4 regions of the Kitasatospora sp. NPDC029367 genome follow, and region 1 is predicted to be linked to each of the others. Evidence: riboswitches for the same ligand, from Rfam matches in the RefSeq annotation. Region 1 holds a riboswitch; each other region holds the start of a gene.

Region 1 (6,963 bases):
CACCGCGCGGTGCCCGGCGTTCACCGCGAGCTCGTGCGCCGCCCTGGCGTCCGCGACGTCGATCGTGGAGCAGTCGACGAAGAGTGTTCCCGGGCCGGCGGCGGGCAGCAGCTCCGCGTAGGCGGCCAGGACGTGGCGGCCGGCCGGCAGCATGCTGATGACGACGTCGGCCCCGCGGACGGCCTCGGCCGCGGACCGCGCCGGGCGGACGCCCGCCTCCTCCGCCTGCCGCAGCGCCTCCGGCACCAGGTCGTAGCCGGTCACCCGGTGCCCGGCCCTGACCAGGTTGGCGGCCATCGGGCCGCCCATGTTGCCCAGTCCGATGAATCCGATGTCGTGGGTCACCAGCGCTCCAGGGGGGTGGTGGCGGCGAGGCCGAGTTCGCGCTCGCCGAGCGGGGCGAAGTAGCGGGCCACGGCGGCGGGTTCGACGGCGCTCAGGGTGTCCGGGCTCCACCGCGGCGAACGGTCCTTGTCGATCACCTGGGCCCGGATGCCCTCCGCGAGGTCCCGGGTGGCGAGCGCCGCGCAGGAGGTGCGGTACTCCTGGTCGAGCACGGCCTCCAGGGGGCCCAGCGCCCGGGCCCGGCGCAGCGCCGCCAGCGTCGCCTTCACGGCGGTGGGCGAGTTGGCGGTGATCCGGTCCACGGCCTTCTTCGCCTCGGGTTCACCGCTGTCCCGCAGCCGGTCGAGGATCTCCTCGACGGTGCCGGCCGCGTAGCAGCTGTCGATCCATCCGCGCTGCCCGTCCAGCCGGCCGGGCGGTGCGGGTTCGACGTGCCGTTCGAGGGCGTCGTGCACGGGCAGCTCGGCCAGGTCGTCGAGCAGGGCCGGGAGGCGCTCGGCCGGCACGAAGTGGTCGGCGAGCCCGCAGAGCAGCGCGTCCGCGGCGCCGACCGAACCCGCGGTCAGGGCGAGGTGGGTACCCAGCTCGCCCGGGGCGAGGGCGAGCAGGTAGGTGCCGCCCACGTCGGGCACGAAGCCTATCCCCGTCTCCGGCATGGCCACCCGGGTGGTCTCGGTGACGATCCGGACGCTGCCGTGGGCGGAGACCCCGACCCCGCCGCCCATCACGATGCCGCTCATGACGGCGACGTAGGGCTTGGAGTACCGGGCGATCCGGGCGTTGAGGCGGTACTCGTCGCGCCAGAACTCCTCGACGGCGCCTTGGTCGCCGCCGGTGGCGGCGCGGTGGATGGCGACGATGTCGCCGCCGGCGCAGAAGGCCCGGTCGCCGGCGCCGGTGACGACGACGGTGTCGACCCGCTCGTCCTGCTCCCACGCGTCCAGGGCCGCCGAGACCGTCCGCACCATGCCGTGGGTGAGGGCGTTCAGGGCGGCGGGCCGGTTGAGGACGATCAGCCCGGCCCGGCCCTCCCGCTGGACGAGGACCTCCTCGGTGTCGTTCCCGGTCATCAGGCGGCCCCGGTCAGGCCGCGGGCGACGATGACGCGCATGATCTCGTTGGTCCCTTCCAGGATCTGGTGCACCCGCAGGTCGCGGACGATCTTCTCGATGCCGTACTCGGCGAGGTAGCCGTAGCCACCGTGCAGTTGGAGCGCCTGGTTGGCGACCTCGAAGCCGGTGTCGGTGGCGTGCCGCTTGGCCATCGCGCACAGCTGCGGTGCCCGCCGGTCGCCCCGGTCCAGGGCGGTCGCCGCGCGCCACACCAGCGCCCTCGCCGCCTCCAACTCCGTCGCCATGTCGGCGAGTCGGAACTGCAGCGCCTGGGCGTGCAGCAGTCGGGCCCCGAACGCCTCACGGTCGGCGAGGTAGGCCACCGCACGTTCCAACGCACTCTGGGCGCCGCCCAGCGAGCAGGCCGCGATGCCCAGCCGGCCGCCGTTGAGGCCGGCCATGGCGATGCGGAAACCCTCGCCCTCCGCCCCGAGCAGGCGGTCGGCGGGCAGCCGGACGCCGTCCAGCAGCACCTGCCGGGTCGGCTGGGCGTTCCAGCCCATCTTGTGCTCGTTCGGACCGAAGGACAGCCCCCGGTCGTCCCGGTCCACGAGGAACGCGGAGACGCCGCCCGGCCCCGGGCCGCCGGTGCGCGCCATCACCACGTACACCTGGGACGTGCCCGCCCCGGAGATGAACTGCTTGACGCCGTCCAGCACCCACTGGTCGCCGTCGCGCACGGCCCGGGTGGTGAGCGCGGCGGCGTCGGAGCCGGCGCCGGGCTCGGTGAGGCAGTAACTGCCCAACTGCTCGGCCGTGCAGAGCGCCGGCAGCCAGCGGGCACGCTGCGCCTCGGTCCCGTAGCGGTCCACCATCCAGCCGACCATGTTGTGGATGGACAGGTAGGCGGCGATCGACGGGCAGCCGGTCGCGAGCGCCTCGAAGGCGACCACCCCGTCCAGTCGGGAGAGCTCCGATCCGCCGACGTCCTCGCGCACGTACACACCGGCCAGGCCCACGTCCGCCGCCTTGCGCAGCACGTCGACCGGGAAGTGCTCGTCCCGGTCCCAGGCCACCGCGTGCGGGGCGAGGTGCTCGTCGGCGAAGGCCCGGGTCGCCTCCGCGACGGCGCGCTGGTCGTCCGTCAGGTCACTTGCGTGCACCGTGCTCATCCCATCGTCGGCATGGTGAAGCTCGCGCCCTCCTTGACCCCGGAGGGCCAGCGCGAGGTGACGGTGCGGGTGCGGGTGTAGAAGCGGATCGAGTCCGGGCCGTGCTGGTTGAGGTCGCCGAAGCCGGAGCGCTTCCAGCCGCCGAAGGTGTGGTAGGCGATTGGCACCGGGATCGGCACGTTGACCCCGACCATGCCGGTGTTCACCCGGCGGGCGAAGTCCCGGGCGGTGTCGCCGTCCCGGGTGTAGATGGCCACGCCGTTGCCGAACTCGTGCTCGCTCGGCAGCCGCAGCGCCTCCTCGTAGTCAGCGGCGCGGACCACGGTCAGGACCGGGCCGAAGATCTCCTCCCGATAGATCCGCATGCCGGGGGTGACCCGGTCGAACAGCGAGGCGCCGAGGAAGTAGCCGTCCTCGTGGCCGGGAAGGCGGAAGTCCCGTCCGTCCACGACGAGTTCGGCTCCCTCCCGGACCCCGAGGTCCAGGTAGCCGCGGACCCGCTCCAGGGCGTCGCGGCCGACCAGCGGACCGAAGTCGGCCGCCGGGTCGTCCGAGCGGCCGACCTTCAAGGCGGCGATCCGCTCGACCAGCTTCGCCACCAGCGCGTCCGCGGTCTCCTCCCCGACCGGGACGGCGACCGAGATCGCCATGCAGCGTTCGCCGGCCGAGCCGTAGCCGGCGCCGACGAGGGCGTCGGCGGCCTGGTCGAGATCGGCATCCGGCATCACGATCATGTGGTTCTTCGCGCCGCCGAAGCACTGTGCGCGCTTGCCGTGCGCCGCCGCGGTCGCGTAGACGTACTGGGCGATCGGGGTCGAACCGACGAAGCCGAGCGCCTCGACCCGGGGGTCCTCCAGCAGCGTGTCCACGGCCTCCTTGTCGCCGTTGACGACGTTGAGCACGCCCGGGGGAAGCCCCGCTTCGAGGAAGAGCTCGGCCAGGCGCAGCGGCACCGAAGGGTCGCGCTCGGAGGGCTTGAGGACGAAGGCGTTGCCGCAGGCCAGCGCGGGCGCGGCCTTCCAGAGCGGGATCATCGCCGGGAAGTTGAACGGCGTGATGCCCGCGACCACGCCGAGTGGCTGGCGCATCGAGTAGACGTCGATGCCGGTGCCGGCGTTGTCGCTGAACTCGCCCTTCAACAGGTGCGGGATCCCGGCGGCGAACTCCACCACCTCCAGGCCGCGCTGGATGTCGCCGTGGGCGTCGGCCACGGTCTTGCCGTGCTCGGCGGAGAGCAGCCGGGCCAGGTCCTCCTTCTCCTGCTCGACCAGGTGCAGGAAGCGCAGCAGCACCCGCGCCCGCCGCTGCGGGTTCCAGGCGGCCCACTCGGGCTGGGCCTGCGCGGCGTCGGCGATCACCGCCTCGACCTCGGCCCGGTCGGCCAGCGGCACCCGGGCCTGCACCCGGCCGGTGTTGGGGTCGTACACGTCGCCGAACCGGCCGGACGTCCCGGCGACGCGCTTGCCGCCGACGAAATGGGTCAGTTCACGGACCATCGGTTCCTTCTCTCATCGTGGATGGGGAGAGGAGGAATGGAGAGACCACCGCCACCGTCCGGGCGCACGGTCGTGCGCGCCTACGGCGGTCCGGCGGTTGACGTCAGCGTCGGGGGAGCAGGTGTGCCCCGACGGTCAGCACGGCAGGGCAAGGGGCAGCGGAACGGGAAAGGCAGCCCGGAGTCATGCGTGTCGTCTCCATCCTCGTGGAAAACACGGACCACCCGCGGCCGGTATCCTGACTCCCGGATCCACGCCCGCCCCCAGGCCTTCCCGGCTGGCTGCCAGTGGCCGTCATCCACGAGGACGAACTCCCCGGTCACAGTGGCGGGACCGTGCCGGACTCACACCGGCTTCCCTGACACCGCGGACCTGGCATCGACCATATAGTCGGACGTCCTAGTAAGTCCAGAGGTCCGGGGTCCGAGGCCCGCGGCGCGCCCTGCTGTCGTGACCTCCCCCGCGTCCCCCCCCCGGGTCGTGCGTCAGGCCTGGTCGGAGGCGTCGCCGTAGACGTTGTCGGGGCTGACCACCCGGGTGATGGCCCGGCCGAGCAGGGTGCTGGGGTTCTCGCCGTTCGAGGGGATGTCCGTGTTGAGCAGGATCACCATCGTCGCCTTCTGGGCGGGCAGGTAGACCGTCAGACTCTGGTAGCCGGGCAGGGAGCCCGCGTGGCCGATCCACCCGTGGTTGATGTCGATGCCCAGTCCGTAGGCGTCACCCGGCGCGCCGGTGGGGTGCGCGTCGAGGCGCTCCGCCTGGGTCTTCGGGGACAGCAGGCCGCCGGTCGCGACGTTCTCCGCCCAGGAGCGCATGTCGTCGAGGTCCGAGATCATCGCGCCGGCTGCCCAGCCCCAGCTCGGGTTGAAGTCCGTGGCATCCGCCACCGTGCCGTCCGGCGTCATGTCGGTGTAGCCGTGGGCGTGCGGCAGCGGGAACTCCGCCGCCACCGGCAGGAAGGTGCGGTCCAGGCCGCTCGGCCGCGTGATCAGGTCCCGGATCGCGTCCCGCAAGGGGCGGTGGGTGACCTTCTCGACGACCAGGCCGAGCAGCACGGTGTTGGTGTTGGAGTAGTCGAACTGCGTGCCGGGCGGGAACTGGTTGGGATGCTCGAAAGCGATGTCGAGCAGCTCGTTCGGCGACCACTGGCGATGCGGCTCGGTCGTCAGCAGGTGCTGGAAGCCCGGGTCCTTGCTGTAGGCGAACAGGCCGCTGCGCATGTCCGCGAGCTGACGCAGCGTGATGTGCTCTCCGTCGGGCACCCCGTCGACGTATGCGGAGATCGGGTCGTCCAGGCCGACCTCGCCGCGGTCGACGAGCTGGAGCAGCGCGGTGACGGTGAAGGTCTTGGTCTCGCTGCCGATCCGCATGTTCAGGTCGGTTCGCATCGGGGCGCAGTCGCTCGTGTCCGCGACGCCGAAAGCCCGTACGTAGCGCGGCTGTCCGGGCTTCCAGACGCCCACGATCACGCCGGGGACACCGGCGTCGGCGGCCGTCTGCCGGATCACCCGGTCCAGCTTGGCCGCGGTCGCTTCCCAGGACTGCGACGCGGCGGCCGGTTCCCTGGGGACCGGTACGGCCGCCGCGGGCGCGGCGATCCCGGGCAGGGAGGCTGCCAGGCAGGCAGAGATGGTCGTCACGGTGCGCAGCAGGGCAGATCGGCCCGTTCGGATAGGCATACGCCCCTGGATAGGTCGTTCCAGGCTTCTGCCCGCGGCACCGCACCGGCCCCCCTACGGACATTCATCCGAATGCCTCCGGGATCGCCGCGCATCGGGATCGCGGTGCAGCGGACCCCGACGGCGTCAGCGCGTGATGCGGTCGATCACCAGGCGCTCGAAGAGGTCCTCGGGCAGGTCGTCCTGGTACCGCTCGACCGAGCGATGCGCCGCGGCCGGGTCGCCGTGCCAGCGGCTGATGACGTCCTCGTTGAAGTCGATCAGCCGGCGCACGTCGTCCGGGGTCAGCTCGGGGTGGAACTGGCATCCGAAGACCCGCTCGCCGTAGCTCAGCGCCTGGACGGAGGTGTGCTCGTTGCGGTACTCGATCCGCACGCCGTCCACTTCCTCGATCTGCGGACTGATCGCCTGGTAGTGGAACGACGGCACGACGCCGACGCCCCGGCGGTCGCCGACCCGGTTCACCTCGGTCAGGCCGACCTCGATGCCCGAGGTGTCGATGATCGAGCCCGGACGCAACGCCTCGGCGATCAGCTGCGAGCCCAGGCACACGCCGACCACCGCGGGGCCGGTGTCGCCGTCACGCCCGTTCGCGTCGGCGACGAGTTCCCCCATCAGCTTGATGGTCGCGCGCATCCACGCGGCGTCGGAGTGCACAGACGTCTGGCCTCCGGTGAACACGTACGCCAAGGCCGGCTGTTGCCGTCGCGCGGTCAGCTCGGCCGCCTCGGTCACCAGGTCCAGGCGGCCGCAGCTCAGGCCGGCTCGGGTCAGCCGCTGCTCGATCCGGTCGGCGTAGTCGAGACTGTCGTAGATCAGCCCGTCCGCGACGCAGATCTGCACGTCCACCGGCACGATCCCCACCCCTCTTACTCGAAGAACCTCGACCACAGGTTGAGGGCCGAGTCGACGCACTGGACGAAGCTCAGGATAGCCACGATCGTCACTGCGAGGTTGACCTTCGTCACCCGGCGCAGCTGGTCGTGCTCCAGTTTGCGTTCCACCGCGCGCCGCGCCATGTCGAGCAGGGTGTCGGTGCGCTCGCGCACCTTCTCGGTCTCCCACGCCTCCAGGACACTGTCGCGCAGCTTGAGCACGTGGAAGTCGTAGCTGAACGTGGGCCGCACCAGCGCCTGGTAGTCGGCGCGCAGCCGTCGTTCCAGCGAGATGAGCAGTTCGGGGTCCTCGTTCAGTGCCATTTCGCGGACGATCCGTTCCG
Region 2 (6,963 bases), on a different contig from region 1:
CCGTGAACCACTGCCGCTGCGGTTCGTCCAGCAGCGCGCCGGTCAGGCTGCGCACCCGGTTGTAGCCCTCGACCAGTGCCACGCCCGCCGCCACGCCGAGCGCCCAGTCGCGCCCGCGCAGCAGCAGGATGCCCGCGGCCAGGTACAGCAGGCCGTAGTTGAGGCTCCCGGTCTCGGCGTCCACCGAGGTCCCGCCGTAGTAGAAGATGCCCTTGAGGTAGGTCGCGAAGCCGACCTGCCCGAAGCAGTTGTAGGCCGCCCAGCCGAGCAGCACCACGCCCCAGCCGACCGCCAGGCCACCGGCCCCGCGTATCGGACGTGTCTGTGTCATCCCCGCACCCCGCCCCTCCGGTCCTCTTCCGACCGTCCGCCGAACCCTCGGGTTTCGCCGCCACAGGATGCCACACGGCACAACGGACCCGGAATTCCGCCGGTTCAACGGCTCCGGACCGGTCAGCGGACGTGCAGCCCGCCCCAGTCGAGGCTCCCGCCGGACGGCCCGGAGCCGCCGGTGATCGCCAGCGGGCTGTGGTAGGTGGCGTTGACGTCCGCCCCGGAGTTCCGCGGCTGGTCCGGGGCCAGGTTGTCGGAGGTGAGGGACTGCCCCCAGACCGTCCAGATCGTCCAGGGGGTGCGGCTGAGGGTGTCCGGCTGGCGGGAGTTGACCGGCACGGCGAAGGACTCGGCGAGCATCCTCGGCTTGTGGTAGGCGGCGAGCCCGTCGTAGTAGCGCTTGGTCCACACCTCGCCGGTGCCGATCGGGTGCGCCGGGCTGCCGCTGTAGTCGTCCACCCCCACCACGTCGACGTACTGGGAGCCCGGGTAGTAGTCCCACGGGTCCACGCCCGGGGCGCCGTCCCAGGACACCGGCGTCCAGACGAACAGCAGGTTGTGCAGGCCCCTGGTCTCCACCAGGTACTTGTAGGTGATCCGCCACAGCGCCTGGTAGTCGGCCGGCTTCTGGCCCGCCCACCAGAACCGGCTGGCACAGTCCTGGACGTTCATCTCGTGGTAGGGGCGCAGCAGCACCGGCACGTCGTGGGCGGCCAGGTACTCCAGGTGGTCGGCCAGGTAGGACAGGTCGGTGATCAGTGCGCGGTACTCGGGGGTGTCGCCCCCGGCGTCCACGACCCGGCCGAACCAGCCCGGGTCCTTGGCCGCCGGGGAGTTCGAACAGAGCACCCGGTCGAAGGACTTGACGCCGGACCCGGGATAGGGCTCGTGGAAGGACATGCCGACGATTCCGGCCGGGGCCCCGCCGTTGTCCGGCAGTGCGGTGGTGCTGCCGTCGCAGTTCTGCTGGACACCGGAGCCGTCGTAGGTGCCGTCGTCGGCGCGCGGGTGGCCGGACCAGACGGCGGTCATCAGGTCGACGGCGTCGTCGGTGTACTGCCAGCCGGCGCGGCAGGTGGGCCAGCGGCCGGCCGAGTAGGAGCGCGGGTTGCCGACGCCCCAGGCGTTCTGGCCGTAGCCGGGGCCGAGGTCGGTCTCCATGAAGCCGGGCAGCCGGCCGGTGATGTCGGCGGCCTTCTTGTAGTAGTAACCGACCTGCTTGGTGCCCCGGTAGTCGCCGTACTCGGGGTTGTTGCGCTCGTTGTGCGCCTCGACGTGCTGGCCGATCACCGTGCCGCCGCTGTGCCCGGTGCGGGCCTGGGCCTCCAGGTCCGCGAGGAACTGCTGGACGGCGCGGGCGTTCGGCGAGGCCTGCGGATCCCGGGCCAGCAGGTCCCGGCCCACGTCCGGCGGCAGGGTGCGGCCGGGGGCGCCGACCGACACCGGCACCCGAATGGGCAGTCCGACCTCGGTCCGGTCGTCGCGGTCCAGCAGCACGAGACTGCCGGCGGCGACCACGACACCGGCCGCGGCCAGGACGGCCGGCTTACCGCGCAGGGCTCTGGGCAGGGCCACGACCGCTCCTCCGGTTTCTCGCCGGCGCCGACCCCCACGGACGCAACCGGAACACGCGTACGAATGACTCCGACGAGAGCCTGCCACACTCCCCCGGTCCCGGCGAACAGGTCCGCCGGGACCGGGGTGTCACAGCGGGTCAGCCGGTCGCGGCGGCCGTCGGCGTGCCCTGCGAACCCGGCGTGGCCGAGCCTGCCGCCTTGGCCCGCTGGAGCAACTGGGCCTTCACGTGCTCGGCGAACCCGGAAGCCGCCGCCGTCGCGGTGGCGTCAGGGGCGTTGCCGCCCTTCGCCGAGCCCTCGACGGTGAAGTAGGCGTACCGGCCCAGGCTGCTGTGCGTGCCGGTGCAGCCGGGGTTGGCACAGAACGCCGGGGCGCCCGGCGCGGGCAGGCCCTTGAGCTGCCCGGTGTAGTTCTTGATCGCCGTCTCGGCCTGGATCTTGTGGTCGAAGACCGCGACGCCGACGGTCACCGCGCTGTCGCCGGAGACGTACGTCGCCCGGAGCACCTTCTGGCAGCCCTGGTCCCCGAGGACCTTGCCGAGCCCGCCGGTGGTGGAGTTGCCGTCCCAGCAGGGCTGGTCCAGCGAGACCACGGTCCGGTTCCAGGACACGCCGTTGACCGTCACCTGCAGCGCGGAGAACAGGGCCCCCGCATCCTGCGGCGCCGGGTCGGTGGCGGCCTCCCAGATCGGCTTCGACGGGTCCTCCGGCTGCCCGCCCGGGGTCGCGCCGCCGTTCGACGGGCCGGGGGTCGGCTTGCCCGAGGCGGGTGCGGTCGCGACCGCACCGCCGCCGGGCTTGGCCGGGTCGTCCTTCTTGCCGAACAGCAGCACTCCACCCGCGACCAGACCGCCCACCAGGACGACGGCCACCGCGCTGCCGATGATCTTCACCCGGCGCTTGCGCCTGGCCTCGGCCTCGTTGCGGTCCGCCAGCGCCGCCCAGTCCGGCTCGACGCGCTGCGGCGGGACCGGCTGCTGAGGCGCGACCGGCTGCTGCGGAGGGCCCGGCTGCTGCGGAGGCTGCTGCCACTGCGGCTGCGGAGCCGGCGGCTGAACCGGCTGGGGCACCGGCGGGACGGGCTGGGAGAACGGCTGCGCGGCCGGCGCCACCGGTCCGTACGAGGCCGGCGGCGGGCCGAAACCACCGCCCGGCGGCGGCACCGGACCCGGCCCCACCGGCTGCTGATTCTGTGCGCCCCCCGACCCGGCGGGAGGCGTCCCCTGCGGCCCGTGCCCAGGTACACCAGTTCCGTCGCTCATGCGCCCAGATCGTAGGGCATGACCCTCACCGCCCCTCGGCCCGGTGACCGTTCCGTATCGAAACCCGGACGCCCGGCGCGCCGGCCCCGGGTGTCCGACACCCGGATCCGAGGCGTCCGGCGGGCGGCCGCGACACGTCCGGAGCGTGCTTCCGGGCCTCGGACGACCACGAACCGCCACCGGCCCGGGCACAACCCGTCATCGCGACAACACACCACGCCGCACTACATGTGGTGTCGCATCGAGGAGACACCACTACATGTATGCTCGCTTCTGCTGTCGATGCAGGGGAACCCGGTGGGAATCCGGGACTGCCCCGCAGCGGTGTGCGGGCGGCTCCAGCAGCCGTACCGCGAGTCCGAGTACCTGCCGAACAGCGTGCGCCACGGCCCTCCCGCAGAGGCCGCGCCGGCACCCAGCACCACCCCTCCGGGCCTCGCGGGCGGGCCGGGGAGACACCTCGCGCGGCGCCTTTGCGTCCGCGCCGTGCTCCCCTGCCCAGATCGGCCCGGGTGACCCCGATCACCGCCGCACGATCGCCGCCAGGAGAGAGCGCCTTGACCACCGCTGCCTCAGTCACCCTGCCCGCCCAGGGCTCCGGTACCGCCTTCACCGACCCGACGGTCTCCGACCCCGGCGGTGCTCTCCTGCGGCTGCTCACCGACCGCAGCGCCGACCTCACCGAGGTCGACCCCGGCCATGTCGCCGCCGCCGCGCTGCGCGGCCGCCACGCCGGCTCGGACTTCGCCGAGCTGCGCGGGCTGGCCGTGGACGCCGCCGCGTCGATGATCGCCGAGGACCCCCAGTACTCGAAGCTGGCCGCCCGCCTGCTCGCCCTGGAGATCGTCGACGAGGCGAACAGCCAGGGCTCGACCTCCTTCTCCGCCTCGATCGCCGTCGGCCACGCCGAGGGCCTGATCGGCGACACCACCGCGGCCTTCGTCGCCAAGCACGCCGACGCCCTGAACGCGCTCGTCGACACCAAGGGCGACGACCGCTTCGAGTACTTCGGCCTGCGCACCGTCCAGTCCCGCTACCTGCTGCGCCACCCGATCACCCGCAAGGTGATCGAGACCCCGCAGCACTTCCTGCTCCGCGTCGCCTGCGGCCTGGCGGTCGGCGACTCCGAGCAGTCGGTGCGCGAGGTGTCCGAGCTGTACGGCCTGATGAGCCGTCTGGAGTACCTCACCTCCTCGCCGACGCTCTTCAACTCCGGCACCCGGCACCCGCAGATGTCCAGCTGCTACCTGCTGGACTCGCCGCTGGACAACCTGGACTCGATCTACAACCGCTACGCGCAGATCGCCCGGCTCTCCAAGCACGCCGGCGGCATCGGCCTGTCCTACTCGCGCATCCGCTCGCGCGGCAGCCTGATCCGCGGCACCAACGGCAAGTCCAACGGCATCGTCCCGTTCCTGCGCACCCTCGACTCCTCGGTCGCCGCCGTCAACCAGGGCGGCCGCCGCAAGGGCGCGGCCTGCGTGTACCTGGAGACCTGGCACGCCGACATCGAGGAGTTCCTGGAGCTCCGCGACAACACCGGTGAGGAGGCGCGCCGCACCCACAACCTCAATCTGGCCCACTGGATCCCGGACGAGTTCATGCGCCGCGTGAACGCCAACGCCGACTGGTCGCTGTTCTCCCCCGCCGACGTCCCCGAGCTGGTCGACCTGTGGGGCGCCGAGTTCGACGAGGCGTACCGCAAGGCCGAGCTGGCCGGCAAGGCCGTCCGCACCATCCCGGCGCAGACCCTCTACGCCCGCATGATGCGCACCCTCGCGCAGACCGGCAACGGCTGGATGACCTTCAAGGACGCCTCCAACCGCGCCGCCAACCAGACCGCGCTGCCCGGCCGCACGGTGCACTCCTCCAACCTGTGCACCGAGATCCTGGAGGTCACGGACGACTCCGAGACCGCCGTCTGCAACCTCGGCTCGGTCAACCTCGGCGCGCACGTGGCCCCCGGCGCCACGGCCGACGACCTGCTCGGCGCCATGGACTGGGAGCGCCTCGACGCCACCGTCCGCACCGCCGTCACCTTCCTCGACCGCGTGGTGGACATCAACTTCTACCCGACCACCGAGGCCGGTACGTCCAACTCCCGCTGGCGCCCGGTCGGCCTCGGCGTGATGGGCCTCCAGGACGTCTTCTTCAAGCTGCGGATCGACTTCGACTCCGCCGAGGCCGCCCGCCTGTCCACGCTGATCGCCGAGCGCATCATGCTCACCGCGTACGAGCGCTCCGCCGACCTGGCCGAGCAGCTCGGCCGCCACGAGGCCTACGGCGAGACCCGCGCCGCCCGCGGCGAGCTGCACATCGACCACTTCCCGAGCGCCGCCCCGGAGTGGACCGACCGCTGGACGGCGCTGCGCGCCCGCATCGCCGAGACCGGCCTGCGCAACTCGCTGCTGCTCGCGATCGCCCCGACCGCGACCATCGCCTCCATCGCCGGCGTCTACGAGTGCATCGAGCCGCAGGTGTCCAACCTGTTCAAGCGCGAGACCCTCTCGGGCGAGTTCCTCCAGGTCAACCCGTACCTGGTGCGCGAGCTCAAGGAGCTCGGCGTCTGGGACCAGCAGACCCGCGACGCCCTGCGCGACGCCAACGGCTCGGTCCAGGAGCTGGGTTGGCTGCCGGAGCAGGTCCGGTCGCTGTACCGCACCGCCTGGGAGCTGCCGCAGCGCGCCCTGATCGACCTGGCCGCGGCCCGCATGCCGTACCTGGACCAGAGCCAGTCGCTGAACCTGTTCATGGCGGCGCCGACCATCGGCAAGCTCAGCTCGATGTACGCCTACGCGTGGAAGGTCGGTCTCAAGACCACCTACTACCTGCGCTCGCGCCCCGCGACCCGGATCGCCCAGGCCGCCTCCGGCACCGCCCGTGCCGCCGCGCCCGTGCCGGTCAACACCCCGACCCTCACCCCCGAGGAAGAGGCCGCGCTGGCCTGCTCCCTGGAGAACCCCGAGTCCTGCGAGGCCTGCCAGTAATGACTGCCGACGACCGCAAGATGCTGCTCGACCCCGGCTTCGAGCTGACCCTGCGCCCGATGCGCTACCCGTCGTTCTACGACCGGTACCGCGACGCGATCAAGAACACCTGGACCGTCGAGGAGGTGGACCTGCACTCCGACGTCGCCGACCTGGCGAAGCTCAGCGAGGGCGAGCGCCACCTGATCGGCCGCCTGGTGGCGTTCTTCGCGACCGGTGACTCGATCGTCGCCAACAACGTGGTGCTGAGCCTCTACAAGCACATCAACTCGCCCGAGGCGCGGCTGTACCTCTCGCGGCAGCTGTTCGAAGAGGCCGTGCACGTCCAGTTCTACCTGACGCTGCTGGACACCTACCTTCCGGACCCGGAGGACCGCAACGCGGCCTTCGCGGCGGTGGAGAACATCCCCTCCATCCACCAGAAGGCCCAGTTCTGCTTCAAGTACATGAACGCCGTCGACCACATCGACTCGCTGCAGACCAAGGAGGACCGGCGGGCGTTCCTGCTCAACCTGATCTGCTTCGCGGCCTGCGTCGAGGGTCTGTTCTTCTACGGCGCGTTCGCGTACGTGTACTGGTTCCGGAGCCGTGGCCTGCTGCACGGTCTGGCCACCGGCACCAACTGGGTGTTCCGCGACGAGTCCATGCACATGGACTTCGCGATGTCCGTCGTGGACACCGTGCGCGAGGAGGAGCCCGACCTCTTCGACGAGGAGATGGCCAAGCAGGTCACCGAGATGCTGGAGGAGGCCGTCGCGGCCGAGCTCCAGTTCGCCCAGGACCTGTGCGGTGACGGTCTGGCCG
Region 3 (6,963 bases), on a different contig from region 1:
TTCAGCAGCTCGAAGGCGCTCTGCTCGATGTGCCCGGCCGCGGTCTGGGCGACGGTGCAGATCTCCTCCAGCTTCGCCCGCACCGCCCAGTGGCCCAGCGGGGACAGCTCGGCGGCGTCGTCGCGGCGCACCACGGCGCCGACCGCCGTCAGGCCGTCCAGCATCCAGTCCAGCACCGCGGCCACGTCGGAGGGCGCGGCCGGGGTGTCGATCTGCGGCGCCCGGCAGGTGCCGCGGACCGCGGACACCGCCGAGGCGGCGTGCGGCACCGGCGACAGGCCCGGATTGCCCAGCCCGGCCCCGACCCGGCGCTCGTCCAGGCCGCGGCGCAGCAGCTCCAGCAGCTCGCTCTCGGCCACCGGGCCGTCCACCAGGTGCAGGAAGGACAGCAACTGCGGGGCCTGGTCCACGGCCTGGCCGGCCAGGACGGCGAACACCCCGCGCAGCGCGGCGGGCGGCACCGGGGCGAGCAGCGTCCAGGCGTCGAACAGCCCGGACCAGCCGCGCACCACGGCCTCGTCGTCGTGCTCCCAGGCGTGCAGGCGCCAGCCGGGGCCCGCTCCGCCGTCCCGGGCCTCCACCAGGCCCACCAGCAGGGCCTGGCCCCAGGCCTTGGCCGCCGCGCCGACCGTCATGGCCAGCGCCCGGCCGGCCTCACGGGCGTCGTCCGGGAGCAGCTCGCCGCGCTTGTCGACCTCCGCCAGCTCCCCGGCCCAGCGGGCGATCCGGACGGCGTCCACCAGCATCCGACGGGCCAGCGGGGCCAGCTCGGCCGGCGCGGGGAAGCCCTCCGGCACCGGAACCCGGCCCCGGCCGGGGGCCGGGGCGGGACCACGGCGTCGGGGTACGGCGGCCCCGCCCGGCCTGCCGCCGGAGGGCCGTTGGGCCGTACCGGGGAGACGGGTCACCGTCGCACCGGTACCGATCGTCGGCGGGAGCGGGGCATCACGGTCGCGCGGGTTCCGAGACGTCACGTCGAGCAGTCTTCCCCTTGTACCGGCCTTCTGTCACATCCGGTTGCCCGTACGACCGCTCGACCGGGGGCGGCACCTCCGCAAGATCGGGCAACAGAGGCAAACCGCCTGGCCGGAAACGTGTGGCGGGGTCATGCCAGGGGGGTGGTGGGGCGTTGCCCTGGCCGGTTGGGTGGTCACGCTGCGTGTGGGGGTGGGGGCGGTGGGTGGTTCTGCGGGCGTGCGGGAGGGGCGGGGTGCGGTGGAAGCGGAGGGCTGTGATCCGGCCAGGTGGCATGTGCCGGTGGGGGGCAGTGCTGCACCGGAAGTCGGCGGGGTCGACTTCCGGTGCAGTGGGGGTGAGGGGAGGGGGAGGGGGAGGGGGGATCTGCTGAGGGGGTTCGGGAGCAAGGTTTGCCCCTGAGGGCGGGGCGGGGCTGGGGTCAGAGCAGTGGGGTCAGCCAGCGGCGGAGGAGCTCGGTGTAGTGGTCCGGTGCCGAGTTCCAGAGGGCCGCGTGCTCGGCGCCCGGGAAGCGCTGGAGGTTGACCACGTCGTGGCGGGCCGCGGCCAGGCGCTCCACCGTGCCGATCGGTGCGATCGTGTCGTCCGGGCTGTGCAGCACCAGGGTCGGGACCCGCAGGTCCGCACCCTCCGCCAAGCGGGAGAAGTCCGCCAGGTCGACGCCCGTACGGCCCTGCGCGGCCAGCGCGCCGAGCTCGGCGGAGACCCCGGTGAAGCCCGCCCGGGCGGCGTCCCGGCGGGCGGCCGCGGGCAGGTCCAGGACCGGCGAGTCCAGCACGATCCCGCTGATCGCGTGCGCCCAGGCCGACCGCGCCGCCGTCTGCAGCACCGTCGTCGCACCCACCGACCAGCCGTACAGGATCACCCGGCCCGCGCCGTGGTCCAGGGCCAGCCGCATCGCCGACTCGACGTCCCGCCACTCCGTCTCGCCGAAGTGGCTGTAGCCGTCCGGGGAGGCCGGGGCGCCCTCGTCGCCGCGGTAGGTGACCACCAGCGCCGGCAGCCCCAGACGGTGCAGGGCCGGCAGCACCGAAAGGGTCTGCCCGCGGTCCGCCTCCGGGCCGTGGACCAGGATCACCCAGGTGCCGCGCTTGCCGCCGAGCAGCCAGACCGGCAGCGGGCCCAGCTCGCCCTCGGCCACGGTGTCGGTGAAGGCCAGGCCGAGCGCCGAGGTCGGATCGCCCAGGTACACGCGCGGAGTGAAACGGACCTCCGTGCCGGGCGTCAGCGTGCCCCGGTCCGCCCGGACCAGGCGCCGGGTGACGCCCTGCGCGTCACTGTGCAGGACCTCCTCCACCACGGCATGCCCGCCGTCCGCCCACTCCACCGCCCAGCGGCCGGGCCGCAGGCTCTCCGGGCGCCGGCTGAACGTCACCCGCCCCGCCGCCAGGCTCTGCACCAGCACCGGCCCCGAACCCTGGCCGCCGGCGGTTGGGCCCGCACCCGGACGGACCATCCGCTCGGAAGCCCGACGGCCGACGACCAGGACGGCGGCCCCGGCGGCGGCTCCGGTGGCGGCCGCCACGACGGCTGCGGTTCTCCAACGCATATCGATCCCCGCTCTGTTCACGGACCTGGACGGTGTTCGAGGACCAGTCCACAAGGGGCCTGGCGGGGCGGCCACTGGGCTGGGCCGTCTGGGGGCCGGGGGCCGCTGCGCGGGGCTTTGGTTGGGGGGTGGGCTCTCGGGAGGGTGGGTTGGTCCGGGGGCGGTTCCGGGGGTGGGCGCTCCGGGGGCTGGATGATTTTCAGACCGCCGACCCTCATCGAGGGGTGCTGGGCGCCGTTGGCGGTCTGAAAATCACCCGTCACGCCCCCTTCCGCACCCACCCCCTCCACCGCCCCCTCCCGCAGCGCGTCCCTCTCGCCTGGGTCGGGTGGGGGGAGGGGGGTGGTGGGGGTGGGTGGGTGAGTGCGGGTAGGTGGGTGGGGGTGGGGGTGGGGGGTGGCGTGTGTGTGGGGGGGTTGGTGTTTGTGGGGTGGTGTGGTCAGACGGGGATGGTGGGGTGGTGGGTGCTGAGGAGGTGCCAGAAGCGGGGGGTGAGGGGTGGGGTGGGGGTGGTGGGGTGGGTGGTGGTGCCCCAGTGGGAGGGGATGTGGTGTTCCTGGTGGAGGACGGGGAGGACGGCGGCGAGGTCGGGTTCGGGGACGGGGACGAGGTGGGCGATCGGGCGGAGGTGGGGTTGCCAGCGGCCGGCCACGCATTGGCGGAGCAGGGTGTCGAGGGCCTCGCGGCGGCCGGTGGCTTCGATCAGTTCGGTGAGGCGCAGACCGAGGACCTGGGCGAGGGCGTGGGTCTGGTCGGGGTCGCCGTCCCAGTGGCCGGTCAGTTCGGCCTGGCGGTAGGTGGGGAGGGGGATGCCGACCCGTTCGGCGACGGTCTCCGGGGGGAGTTCCCGGGCGAGGCGGTGGTCGCGCAGGGTGACCGGGGGGCCGGGCATCAGGGCGGCGGCCGGGCACCAGAGGGCGCGGGCGAGGGCGATGAACTCGGTCTCGCCGGGGCGCAGCACGCCGTCCTCCCAGGCGAGGACGTGGCCGGGGAGCAGTCGGACGCCGTGTGCGGCCATGCCCTCGGCGACCTGCTCGGGGGTCAGCCCTAGGCCGGTTCGGTGGGCCCGGGCGGCCTCCGGTGAGAACGGCACCGGGGTGGGGGCGGCGGCGGGGGGCTTTCTGCGGCGCATGGCCGAACCGTAGGCGTGGCTCGCGGCGCGGCCCCAGCCGCCGAACGCACGAAGCGGGGGCGCCGGGCCCGTCGTGGGGCTGGGCGATCGCACAGGGCGGGGGCGGGCGTGTCGTGTGACCAACCCCTCCGTGACCTCGGTTGACTCCCGGTTCGGGCGCGTGATGGGATCCTGGGGCCAAACGGAGGCATGGAGAGGAAGCCGGTGCGAGTCCGGCGCGGTCCCGCCACTGTCACCGGGGAGCACGCTCGGAAAGTGCCACGGCGGCCCGTCAGGGGCCGCTGGAAGGCCCGGGGGTGCGTCGGACCCGGAAGCCAGGAGACTCTCGCCCCCGGTACGTCGATCCAGGGCGCGGACCCTGAGTGAGGACACCCACGCGATGCAGGCTGCCCCGCCCGGTTGGATTCCCAGCCTTTCGTTGTTGTGCGCCCGCTGACCCGGGCCGCCGCCTTCGGCCTGGGCGCGCTCGCGGGCTACGCCGCCGACGCCCGGTACGCCGACCCGCGCCGCGGGCACCCCGTCGCCCTGTTCGGCACGGCCGCGGGGCGGCTGGAGCGGCGGCTGTGGCGCGACGGCCGGGCGGCCGGTGCCGGGTACACCGCGGTGTGCGTGGGTGCGGTGGCGGCCGGCGCGCTCGCTCTGGACCGTACGGTCGGGCGCCGTCCGCTGGGCCGGGCCGCGTTAGCGGCGGGGGCGACCTGGACGGTGCTCGGTGGCACCTCGCTGACCCGGGAGGCCCGCACCATCGGACGCTCGCTGGCCGTCGGCGATCTGACGGCGGCCCGGGAGCGGCTGCCGCACCTGTGCGGGCGGGATCCGAGTGCGCTGGACGGGCAGCAGATCGCCCGGGCGGTGGTCGAGTCGGTGGCGGAGAACACGGCGGATGCCGTGGTGAACGCGCTGGTCTGGGGCGCTTTGGCCGGTACGCCGGGGCTGTTGGCCTTCCGTGCGGTGAACACCCTGGACGCCATGGTGGGCCATCGCTCGCCCCGCTACGCCCGCTTCGGTTGGGCCTCGGCCCGGCTGGACGACGTGGCGGGCTGGCCGGGTGCCCGGCTGACGGCCCTGCTGACGGTGGCCGCCGCGCCCGAGCCCCGGACCGCCTGGCGGGTCTGGCGCCGGGACGGTTCCGCGCACCCGAGCCCGAACGCGGGCCAGGCCGAGTCGGCCTTCGCGGGGGCGGTCGGGGTCCGGCTGGGCGGGACGTTGCAGTACGGGGAGCGGGTGGAGCACCGGCCGGTCCTGGGTGCGGAGTTGCGGCCGGTGACGGTGGACGACATCGAGCGGGCCTGCACGCTGTCCCGGCGGGTGGGCGCGCTGGCGCTGGGTACGACGGTCGCGGGGCACGTCCTGCTGCGGATGCTGATGAGGAAGAAGGGTGGGGCATGAGCGAGCGCAGCGAGTTCATCATCGGAGGGTGCGCGTTGTGCGGGGCGGGCGAATGAGCGAGCGCAGCGAGTTCATCATCGGAAGGTGCGCGTTGTGCGAAGCGCCTGCCGAGCGTAGCGAGGCGGGCGCATGAGCAACGCACTGTTGGTCGCGGGGACGACCTCGGACGCGGGCAAGAGCGTGGTGACGGCCGGGATCTGCCGTTGGCTGGCCCGGCAGGGTGTGCGGGTGGCCCCGTTCAAGGCGCAGAACATGTCGCTGAACTCCTTCGTCACCGCCGACGGCGCCGAGATCGGCCGTGCCCAGGCGATGCAGGCGCAGGCCGCCCGGGTGGAGCCGGAGGCGGCGATGAACCCGGTGCTGCTCAAGCCGGGCGCGGACGGCCGCAGCCAGGTAGTGCTGCTCGGCAGGCCGGTGGCCGAGGTGGGCGCGCTGGACTACCGGGAGCGCAAGCCCGTCCTGCTGGAACGGGCGCTGGAGTGTCTGGCCGATCTGCGCGCCCGCTACGACGTGGTGGTGTGCGAGGGCGCCGGCTCCCCCGCCGAGATCAACCTGCGGGACCGGGACATCGCCAACATGGGGCTGGCCACGGCCGCCGCGCTGCCGGTGGTGGTGGTCGGGGACATCGACCGGGGCGGGGTGTTCGCGGCGATGTACGGGACGCTGGCGCTGCTGTCGGCGGAGGACCAGCGGCACGTGGCCGGCTGGTTCGTCAACAAGTTCCGCGGCGACGCCCGGCTGCTGGCGCCCGGGCTGGAGATGCTGCACGAGCTGACCGGCCGTCCGGTGCTGGGCACGCTGCCGATGCTGCCGGGCCTGTGGCTGGACGCCGAGGACTCGCTGGACCTGTCCACCGTGGTGGACCGGGTGGACGGGCGCGGGCCGCTGGGGGCGGACGTGCTGCGGGTCGCCGTGGTGCGCTTCCCGCGGCTGTCGAACTTCACCGACCTGGACGCGCTGGCCCAGGAGCCGGGCGTGCTGGTGCGCTGGGCGACCCGGCCGGAGGAGCTGGCCGACGCCGACCTGGTGGTGCTGCCCGGCACCCGGGCGACGGTGGCGGACCTCGCCTGGCTGCGCGAGCGCGGCCTGGAGCCGGCGCTCAGGGCGCGGGCGGCGGCCGGGCGGCCGGTGCTCGGGGTGTGCGGCGGCTACCAGATGCTGGCGCACTCGATCGAGGACGAGGTGGAGTCGAAGGCGGGTCTCGTCGAGGGGCTCGGGCTGCTGCCGACCCGAGTGCGCTTCGGTGTCGAGAAGGTGCTGGCGCGGCCGGTCGGCGAGGCGTACGGGCAGCGGGTCGAGGGGTACGAGATCCACCACGGGGTGGTGGACGTCGAGGGGGGTGTGCCCTTCCTGGACGGCTGTCGGGTCGGCTCGGTCTGGGGCACCACCTGGCACGGCGCGCTGGAGAACGACGGCTTCCGCCGTGAACTCCTGCGCGAGGTCGCCGACTTGGCGGGGCGGGCGTTCGTGCCGGCACCGGACACCTCGTTCGCCGAGGCGCGCGAGGCCCGGCTGGACCGGCTGGGCGACCTGATCGAGGAGCACGCGGACACCGACGCGCTGTGGAAGCTGATCGAGGGCGGGGTGCCGGCGGCCGGATCGCTGCCGTTCCTCCTGCCCGGAGCACCTGGGAGTGACGCATGAGTGAGGTCCGCTATCCGTTCACCGCGATCGTCGGGATGGCCGACCTGCGGCTCGGGCTGCTGCTGAACGCGGTCTCCCCGGCCGTGGGCGGCGTGCTGGTGCGCGGCGAGAAGGGCACCGCGAAGTCGACCATGGTGCGCGCGCTGGCCGGGCTGCTGCCCGCCATCGCCGTCGTGGACGGCTGCCGGTTCGCCTGCGACCCGGCCGGGCCGGACCCGCAGTGCCCGGACGGGCCGCACGCCGCCGTCGGGAGTCACGAACGGCCGTCCCAGCT
Region 4 (6,963 bases), on a different contig from region 1:
CCCGGCCGTCACCGGCACCTGGGTGACGTCGGCGGCGATCAGGTGCTCCCCCGAGTCGTCCGGCGGCAGGTCGTCCGGCAGCGTCAGCAGCACCCGGTCCCTTGTCAGCAGCAGGGTCGCCCCGCAGGGCGCGCAGCCCGTCAGGTACCGCACGTTCGCCGCCCGGGTGATCAGCGCCGCGTCGGCCCCGGCCGCACTGCAGTGCTCCCTCACCCGCTCCCGCCGCCCCGCGTACGCATCCGCCATGCGTCGAGCCTACGAACCCCCGGCCCGAACCGCCCGCCGAGCACCCCCGAGGGATGCGCCGGCACCCCACTGCGCCCCGCGCGCCCCCGGTCACGCCCTCCTGCCCGCCGTCACCTCCCCTCCGGGTCGAGCAGGCCCCGGCGGTAGGCCGCGACGAGGTTCTGCGGGACGAGCATCTCCCGACCGTTCAGGGTGATCGGGACGAGCTTCGGGCCGGTCGCCTTCCACTGGGCGCGGCGGTGCCGGGTGTTGCTGCGCGAGGTCTTGCGCTTGGGGACTGCCATCGGGGCTCCTTGTCGGGTGGTGCCGGGTGGACCGGATCGGTCAGAGGTGGACGGGGTCGGTCAGAGGTGGACCGGGTCGGTCAGAGGTGGACGGGGTCGAGGAGGTCCCGGAAGCCGTCCGGGAGGGCCTTCCAGCCGGGTTCGCCGGCGGCGAGTTCGGCGTCGGTGAGCAGGCAGGAGTCGAGCAGTTCGGTGATGCCGTCCACGTCCAGCCCCTCCGCGGTGAAGCTGAGCTGCTGCACCCGGTCCCCGTGCAGCGGGTGCCAGTCGAGGGCGGCCGCGGCGCGGCGGGCCGGCGGGTAGAGGTCCCAGGCGGCGTCGGGCAGGGCGGTCAGCCAGGGCCCGCACTCCTCGACCGCGAGATTGGCCCCGGCCGCGTCCCAGGCGAGCATCAGGTCGGGCCGGTTGGCGAGCCAGAACCGGCCGCGGCTGCGCTGGGCGGCCGGGACGAGCAGTTCGAGGGCCCCGTGCAGCCGTTCCGGGTGCAGGGGGCGGCGGCGCTCCCAGACCAGGGTGCTCACCCCGGCCTCGTCGCTCTCCTGGGGGAGCAGCGCGATCGCCGGGTTGACGCGGTCGCGCGCGGCGGCCACGTCGAAGCCGCCGAGGGCGGCCCGGGTGAGCGCGCCGGTGCCGAGCCGGACCACCCGGGCGGTCGGGTGGAGCTGGCGCAGCAGGGCGAGCCCGGGCCCGTGCGCGGTGGCGCGCGGCACGGCGAGCGTGGTGGCGTACTCGATCTGGTGGGCGAGCGCCTCGGCGCGGGTGCGGTCGTCCTGGGCGGCGGTGTGCAGCCCGTGCTCCACCAGCTCGTCGGAGACGGACAGGTCACCGATCAGCCGGTCCGGGTCGACGGCGGTGACCACGCCCGCGAGTTCGACCGCCTCCGCCAGCGGGCGGCCGTCCGCCTCGCCCCCGGCGAGCAGCTCGACGGCGGGGTGCGGGTCGCTGCCGCCCCAGAGTTCGACCACCGCGAGCCCGTGCCGGCCGCCGTCGGCGAGGGCCAGCAGCCGGGGCAGCAGGTCCTCGCGCAGGGCGCAGCACGGGCAGTCGTTCACCAGCGGGGTCGAGCCGGTGTCGAACGCCCCGTCGGCGTCCCGCAGTTCGCGGTGGACCAGGCCGAGCGAGGCGTCCCGCAGGTCGTGCCGCAGCACCACGGCGTCCACCGCGGCGGCCGCCAACTCCTGGACGACGGCGCTGCGTTCGTCCGAGTGCAGTCCGGCGACCACCACCACCGGGAGCCGGGTGCCGTCCATGCCGCCCATGCCGGTCACCAGCTCGCCTTTCGCACGCCCGGCAGGTGCCCGGCGTGGGCGTGGACGCGCAGGTTGACCCGGGAGAGGCCGAAGGCGCGCAGGTAGCCGCGCGGCCGGCCGTCGACGGCGTCGCGGTTGCGGACCCTGGTGGCGCTCGCGTCGCGGGGCTGGCGGGCGAGCTCGGCCTGGGCGGCGGCGCGCTCGGCGGGGTCGGTGCCGGGGTGGGCGATGATCCGCTTGAGCTCGGCCCGGCGCTCGGCGTAGCGGGCGACGATCGCGCGCCGCTGCTCGTTCTTGGCGATCTTGCTCTGCTTGGCCATCAGACCTTCTCCCCCCGGGCGCGGATGCGGGCGACGGCGGCCTCGACGCCGATCGTGTCGACGGTCTTGATCCCCTTGGCGCTCAGCACCAGCCGGACGTACCGGCCCTCGCTGGGCAGCCAGTAGCGCTTGCGCTGGATGTTGGGGTCGAAGCGGCGCGGGGTGCGGCGGTGCGAGTGCGAGATCGCGTTGCCGAAGCCGGGCCGGCGACCGGTGAGCTGGCAGTGGGCGGACATGGGTGCTCCCTGTCGTCCGGGAATGGGCAGGACGGAGGTCACGTTACACCAGATGAAAATGACTTCCATTTCGGTGTACGGTTCCGATCCAGCCCCGCGGACCCCGCACCACGAGACCCCGGGACCCGAAGCCCACGAGCCCGCGACCCCAGGAGGACGCCCGATGGCCCGCAACGAACTGCGCCCCGTGATCAAGCTCCGCTCCACCGCCGGCACCGGCTACACCTACGTGACCCGCAAGAACCGGCGGAACGACCCGGACCGGATGGTCCTGCGCAAGTACGACCCGGTCGTGGGCCGGCACGTCGACTTCCGCGAAGAGCGCTGACCGCACGAACCCCCTCGGAGGAGCCCCACCATGCAGCCCGGAATCCACCCCGCCTACCGCCCGGTCGTCTTCCGCGACAAGGTCGGCGGCCTCGCCTTCCTCACCCGCTCGACGGCCACCAGCGACCGCACCGTCGAGTGGGAGGACGGCAAGACCTACCCGGTGATCGACGTCGAGATCTCCTCGGCGAGCCACCCCTTCTACACCGGCCAGTCCCGGGTGCTCGACACCGCCGGCCGGGTCGAGCAGTTCCGCCGCCGCTACGGCGACCGGCACTGACGACGGAACGCGAACGGCGCCTCCCCCGGCTCGGGGAGGCGCCGTTCGCGACGTACGGGGACGGCGCGACGTACAGGGACGGACTCAGCGTGGCGGCGGCACGGACACCACCATGGTCAGCCGCAGCTCCCGCTCCCCCGCGTTGCGGTAGACGTGCGCGAAGGAGGCGTCGAAGGAGACCGTGCTCCCGACCGGCACGGTGTGCTCGCGCTCGCCGTGCAGCAGGGTCAGCTCGCCCTCGACGACCCGGAGGATCTCCACCGTCCCGGCCGGGTGCGGCTCGGAGGAGTACTCCTCACCGGGCGCCATCCGCCACTCCCACAGCTCCAGCGGCCCGGGCGCCTCGATCCCGTGCAGCAGGGTGCCGGTCCCGCCGGCCGGCCCGTTCCAGAGCGGGACGGCCTGGTCGCCGGGCACGATCCGGACGTCCGGGCCCTCCTCGTAGTCGAGCAGGGTGGCGATCGAGACGCCGAGCGCGTCGCCGAGCCGGACCACGGTGGCCACGCTCGGATTGGTGCGGCCCTGCTCGATCTGGACGATCATGCCCCGGCTCACCCCGGACCGGGCGGCGAGGGCGTCCAGGGTGTGGCCGCGCTCGGTGCGCAGTCGCTTGAGGTTCCGGGCGAGGGCCCTGGAGACCAGGTCGGGGTCCGGCACGCGGGCAGTCCTCCGGTGTCTCACCGTACGAGAAGTACAGAATAGTGTTCGGCCGAGTTCAGTTTTGTGCACTACGCTGCCGTTCCGGCAACAAGTCCATCCGACTGTACTTCGGAGTGCATTGTGCTGTCCTCGATCCCCCACGCCTCGATCCCCTGCGCCTCGGCCCCCCGGGCCTCGACCCCGCACGCCGTGAGCCCCGGGGCGCTCCGGTGACCGCCCTGCTCGCCCTCGCCGCCAGCCTGCTCACCGGCCTCGGCGACTTCGGCGGCGGCATCCTCACCCGCCGACTGCCCGCACTCGCCGTCGTGGTCGTCTCCCAGGCCACGGCCGCCGCCGTGCTGCTGCTCGCGGTGCTGGCCACCGGCGGCTGGGCCGACGCCTCCCCGGCCCTCTGGTACGCCGTCGCCGCCGGGGTGATCGGCCCGTTCGCGATGCTCGCCTTCTACCGGGCGCTCGCCCTCGGCCCGATGGGCGTGGTCTCCCCGCTGGCCACCGTGGGCGTCGCCGTCCCGGTCGGCCTCGGGCTCGCGCTCGGCGAGCGCCCCGGCCCGGCGCAGCTGGCCGGGATCGCGGTGGCGGTGGCCGGCGTGGTGCTGGCCGGCGGGCCCGAACGCGGCGGACCGGCCGCCGCCCGTACCGCCCTGCTGCTCACCCTGGCCGCCGCCTTCGGGTTCGGCGCCAACATGTCCCTGCTCGCCCAGGCCTCGGCCGGCGGCGGGCTGCTGCTGGTGCTGTGCGTCCAGCGGCTGGTCAACATCGCGGTCGGCGGCGCCGCGCTGCTGTACTCGCTGCGTGGCGTGTACTCGCTGCGTGGCGCCGCCGACGGCGGACTGCTGCCCGGGCTGCGCTCCCGGCTGCCGCTGCTCACCGCCGTGGGGCTGCTCGACGTGGCCGGCAACGCCGCCTACGCGTCGGCCTCGCACGGCGGCTCGGCGGCGGTGGCCGCCGTGCTGGCCTCGCTCTACCCGGTGGTCACCGCGCTGCTGGCGCGCGGGGTGTTGAAGGAGCGGCTGCGCCCGGTCCAGGTGGTCGGCGCCGGGCTCGCCGTGGCGGGCACGCTGCTGCTCGCGGCGGCGTGACCCCGACCGCTACTGCTGCTGCTGCGCGGGCGTCCAGCGCTTCTCGACACCCGCCAGCTTCCAGTACCCGATGGCGATCGCCCACACCACCACGAACAGCCCGGCGATCGCGTAGCCGACGTTGTCCAGCGAGATGTCCGCGATGAACCCGGTCACCGGGTCGGTCAGGTCGAGCTTCTCGTGCAGCACGCCGACCAGCTCGATGGTGCCGATGATGAAGGCCACCGCGATCGACAGCCCGGTGATGGTCAGGTTGTAGTACACCTTGCGCACCGGGTTGGAGAAGGCCCACTGGTACGCGAAGTTCATGAACGTCCCGTCCAGGGTGTCGAACAGGCTCATCCCGGCCGCGAACAGCAGCGGCAGGCAGACGATCGCGTACCAGGGCAGCCCGGCCGCCGCGCCCGAACCGGCCATCACCATCAGGGTGACCTCGGTCGCGGTGTCGAAGCCCAGGCCCAGCACCATGCCGACCGGGAACATCTGCCCGGGCCGGGTGATCGAGCGGGTCGCCCGGTTCAGGATCCGGGCCATGAAGCCGCGCGAGTCGAGGTGCGCCTCCAGCTCCGACTCGTCGAACTGCCCGGCCCGCATCGAGCGGAACACCTTGAGGATGCCGAGCAGCGCCGCCAGGTTGAGCGCGCCGATCAGGTAGAGGAAGGCGCCGGAGGCCGTGGTGCCGACCACCCCGAGCCACTTGTGGGTGGCCGAGTCGTCGTCCATCAGGGTGTTCGCCAGCTGGGCGCCGCCCGCCACCAGGGCGGCCATGATGACCACCATCGAGGAGTGCCCGAGGGCGAACCAGAACCCGACCGAGACCGGCCGCTTGCCGTCCGCCATCAGCTTGCGGGTGGTGTTGTCGATCACCGCGATGTGGTCGGCGTCGAAGGCGTGCCGCATGCCGAGGGTGTAGGCGGTGATGCCCAGGCCCACCCCGAAGACCTGGGTGCCGACGGCGTAGTTGTGCGGCGCGACCAGGAAGATGAGGGTCCCGAAGGCCACCACGTGCATGGCCAGGATCACCCCCATCAGCCCGGCGGTACGGACGGTGTCCTCGCGCTTCCACCGGAAGGTGGGCAGTACGGAGGGGGCGGGGTCCGCCTCGGCGGGCGCGGCGGTTTCGGGCAGGGTCATCTTCGGATCACGCTCCAGCACCTCGTGGAATGACTTCGTGAGATGCCGTGGCCGGTCTCCTGGCTTACGGGGCTCCCGGACCCGCCTTCCCAGGCGCACGAAGCGCCCAGTGGCATGTGGGTCCGGACTTCTCTCCCCCGATCACAGTGGCGAGGGCCGCTCCGGAGCAGGACCTGTCGAAGGTCCGTCACCGGTATTCCCGAGCACCACGGCGGGGAACACCGTAGGGGCAGGACCGCACCCTCGCAAGGTTGCGCACCTGTGCAGGTGTCCAGGATCACAGGTCGTGAGCTGCCAGAATGTCCGCATGCATCTCGTACCGGCCGACCGCGCGGGCCACCGCACCATCGACGGACACCGGGTCTGCGAAGCCATCGCCGCCATCGGTGACACCGAGCACGTCCGGTCCTGGGCCGAGCGGTTCTCCCTGCTCGCCGACCCCGGACGGCTCGCCCTGCTGCTCGCCCTCCACCGGGCCGGCCCGCTCGCCGTCAGCGACCTGGCGGTCGCCACCGGCATGCGCGACCCGGCCGTCTCCCAGGCCCTGCGGCTGCTCCGCACCGCGGGAGTGGTCACCGGAGACAAGGACGGACGCGTGGTGCGCTACCGGCTCGTGGACGACGCCATGCGCCCCCTGCTCGACGAGTGCGCCGCCGCCGACCACGAGGAGCCCGCCGCGGCGGCGGGCTGACCGACACTCGGCAAACCACGCCGGGGGCGCGGGGGGATGAGTACGATCTTCGTGTGCTGATTCGCCTCCGGCCTCGGCCTTGGCCCGACGACTCACGCTGGGATTCCCGACCGGTCACGGCGCGCGTCCTCGCCGTCGCCCGCACGCTCACCTCGGCCACCCGGGTTCTCGACGTGCTCATGCTGCTGCGTGGTCAGGACGGCATCAGGTTCTACATCACCGTCAACCCCGGCTCGGAGTTCGCCACCGGACTCGACGACTACCTCCGCACCCTGCCCGGCAACATCACCGTGATGCCCTGGAAGGAGGCCGTCCGCTACGAGTTCGACCTTGCTGTCGCCTGCGCCGTCCACGCCTCCATGCACCGGCTGCACGCGCCGCTCGTCGTCCTCCCGCACGGCGCCGGGTACAACCGGCTGGTCACCGAGTCCACCGGCGACCCGGTCAGCGCCGCCG

What was found. Region 1 has a riboswitch for cobalamin ahead of ACZ4W5_RS18250 (CoA-acylating methylmalonate-semialdehyde dehydrogenase). Riboswitches for the same ligand answer to the same signal wherever they lie in the genome.
Region 2: another riboswitch for cobalamin. It lies ahead of ACZ4W5_RS03385 (ribonucleoside-diphosphate reductase subunit alpha); the one in region 1 lies ahead of ACZ4W5_RS18250 (CoA-acylating methylmalonate-semialdehyde dehydrogenase).
Region 3: another riboswitch for cobalamin. It lies ahead of ACZ4W5_RS06130 (cobalamin biosynthesis protein); the one in region 1 lies ahead of ACZ4W5_RS18250 (CoA-acylating methylmalonate-semialdehyde dehydrogenase).
Region 4: another riboswitch for cobalamin. It lies ahead of nicT (Nickel transporter NicT); the one in region 1 lies ahead of ACZ4W5_RS18250 (CoA-acylating methylmalonate-semialdehyde dehydrogenase).

Annotation. Positions count from the first base shown of each region.
Region 1 covers NZ_JBVHYH010000029.1:60,943-67,905, reverse strand. The annotation lists gene mmsB (3-hydroxyisobutyrate dehydrogenase) at 1-309, opposite strand, end outside; gene ACZ4W5_RS18260 (enoyl-CoA hydratase/isomerase family protein) at 342-1,415, opposite strand; gene ACZ4W5_RS18255 (acyl-CoA dehydrogenase family protein) at 1,415-2,569, opposite strand; gene ACZ4W5_RS18250 (CoA-acylating methylmalonate-semialdehyde dehydrogenase) at 2,566-4,065, opposite strand; cobalamin riboswitch at 4,277-4,456, opposite strand; gene ACZ4W5_RS18245 (serine hydrolase domain-containing protein) at 4,551-5,744, opposite strand; gene ACZ4W5_RS18240 (type 1 glutamine amidotransferase) at 5,871-6,608, opposite strand; gene ACZ4W5_RS18235 (hypothetical protein) at 6,614-6,963, opposite strand, start outside.
Region 2 covers NZ_JBVHYH010000003.1:25,529-32,491, reverse strand. The annotation lists gene ACZ4W5_RS03400 (hypothetical protein) at 1-331, opposite strand, end outside; gene ACZ4W5_RS03395 (glycoside hydrolase family 26 protein) at 454-1,908, opposite strand; gene ACZ4W5_RS03390 (hypothetical protein) at 2,048-2,980, opposite strand; cobalamin riboswitch at 3,420-3,560, shown strand; gene ACZ4W5_RS03385 (ribonucleoside-diphosphate reductase subunit alpha) at 3,754-6,159, shown strand; gene ACZ4W5_RS03380 (ribonucleotide-diphosphate reductase subunit beta) at 6,159-6,963, shown strand, end outside.
Region 3 covers NZ_JBVHYH010000006.1:118,394-125,356, reverse strand. The annotation lists gene ACZ4W5_RS06145 (hypothetical protein) at 1-797, opposite strand, end outside; gene ACZ4W5_RS06140 (alpha/beta hydrolase family protein) at 1,397-2,524, opposite strand; gene ACZ4W5_RS06135 (helix-turn-helix domain-containing protein) at 2,964-3,656, opposite strand; cobalamin riboswitch at 3,852-3,980, shown strand; gene ACZ4W5_RS06130 (cobalamin biosynthesis protein) at 4,080-5,045, shown strand; gene ACZ4W5_RS06125 (cobyric acid synthase) at 5,175-6,689, shown strand; gene ACZ4W5_RS06120 (putative cobaltochelatase) at 6,686-6,963, shown strand, end outside.
Region 4 covers NZ_JBVHYH010000030.1:5,386-12,348, reverse strand. The annotation lists gene ACZ4W5_RS18455 (M24 family metallopeptidase) at 1-246, opposite strand, end outside; gene rpmF (50S ribosomal protein L32) at 357-530, opposite strand; gene ACZ4W5_RS18445 (CobW family GTP-binding protein) at 611-1,789, opposite strand; gene rpsN (30S ribosomal protein S14) at 1,795-2,100, opposite strand; gene rpmB (50S ribosomal protein L28) at 2,100-2,336, opposite strand; gene rpmG (50S ribosomal protein L33) at 2,500-2,664, shown strand; gene ACZ4W5_RS18425 (type B 50S ribosomal protein L31) at 2,695-2,943, shown strand; gene ACZ4W5_RS18420 (helix-turn-helix domain-containing protein) at 3,028-3,600, opposite strand; gene ACZ4W5_RS18415 (EamA family transporter) at 3,813-4,682, shown strand; gene nicT (Nickel transporter NicT) at 4,692-5,816, opposite strand; cobalamin riboswitch at 5,849-6,042, opposite strand; gene ACZ4W5_RS18405 (ArsR/SmtB family transcription factor) at 6,124-6,507, shown strand; gene ACZ4W5_RS18400 (hypothetical protein) at 6,687-6,963, shown strand, end outside.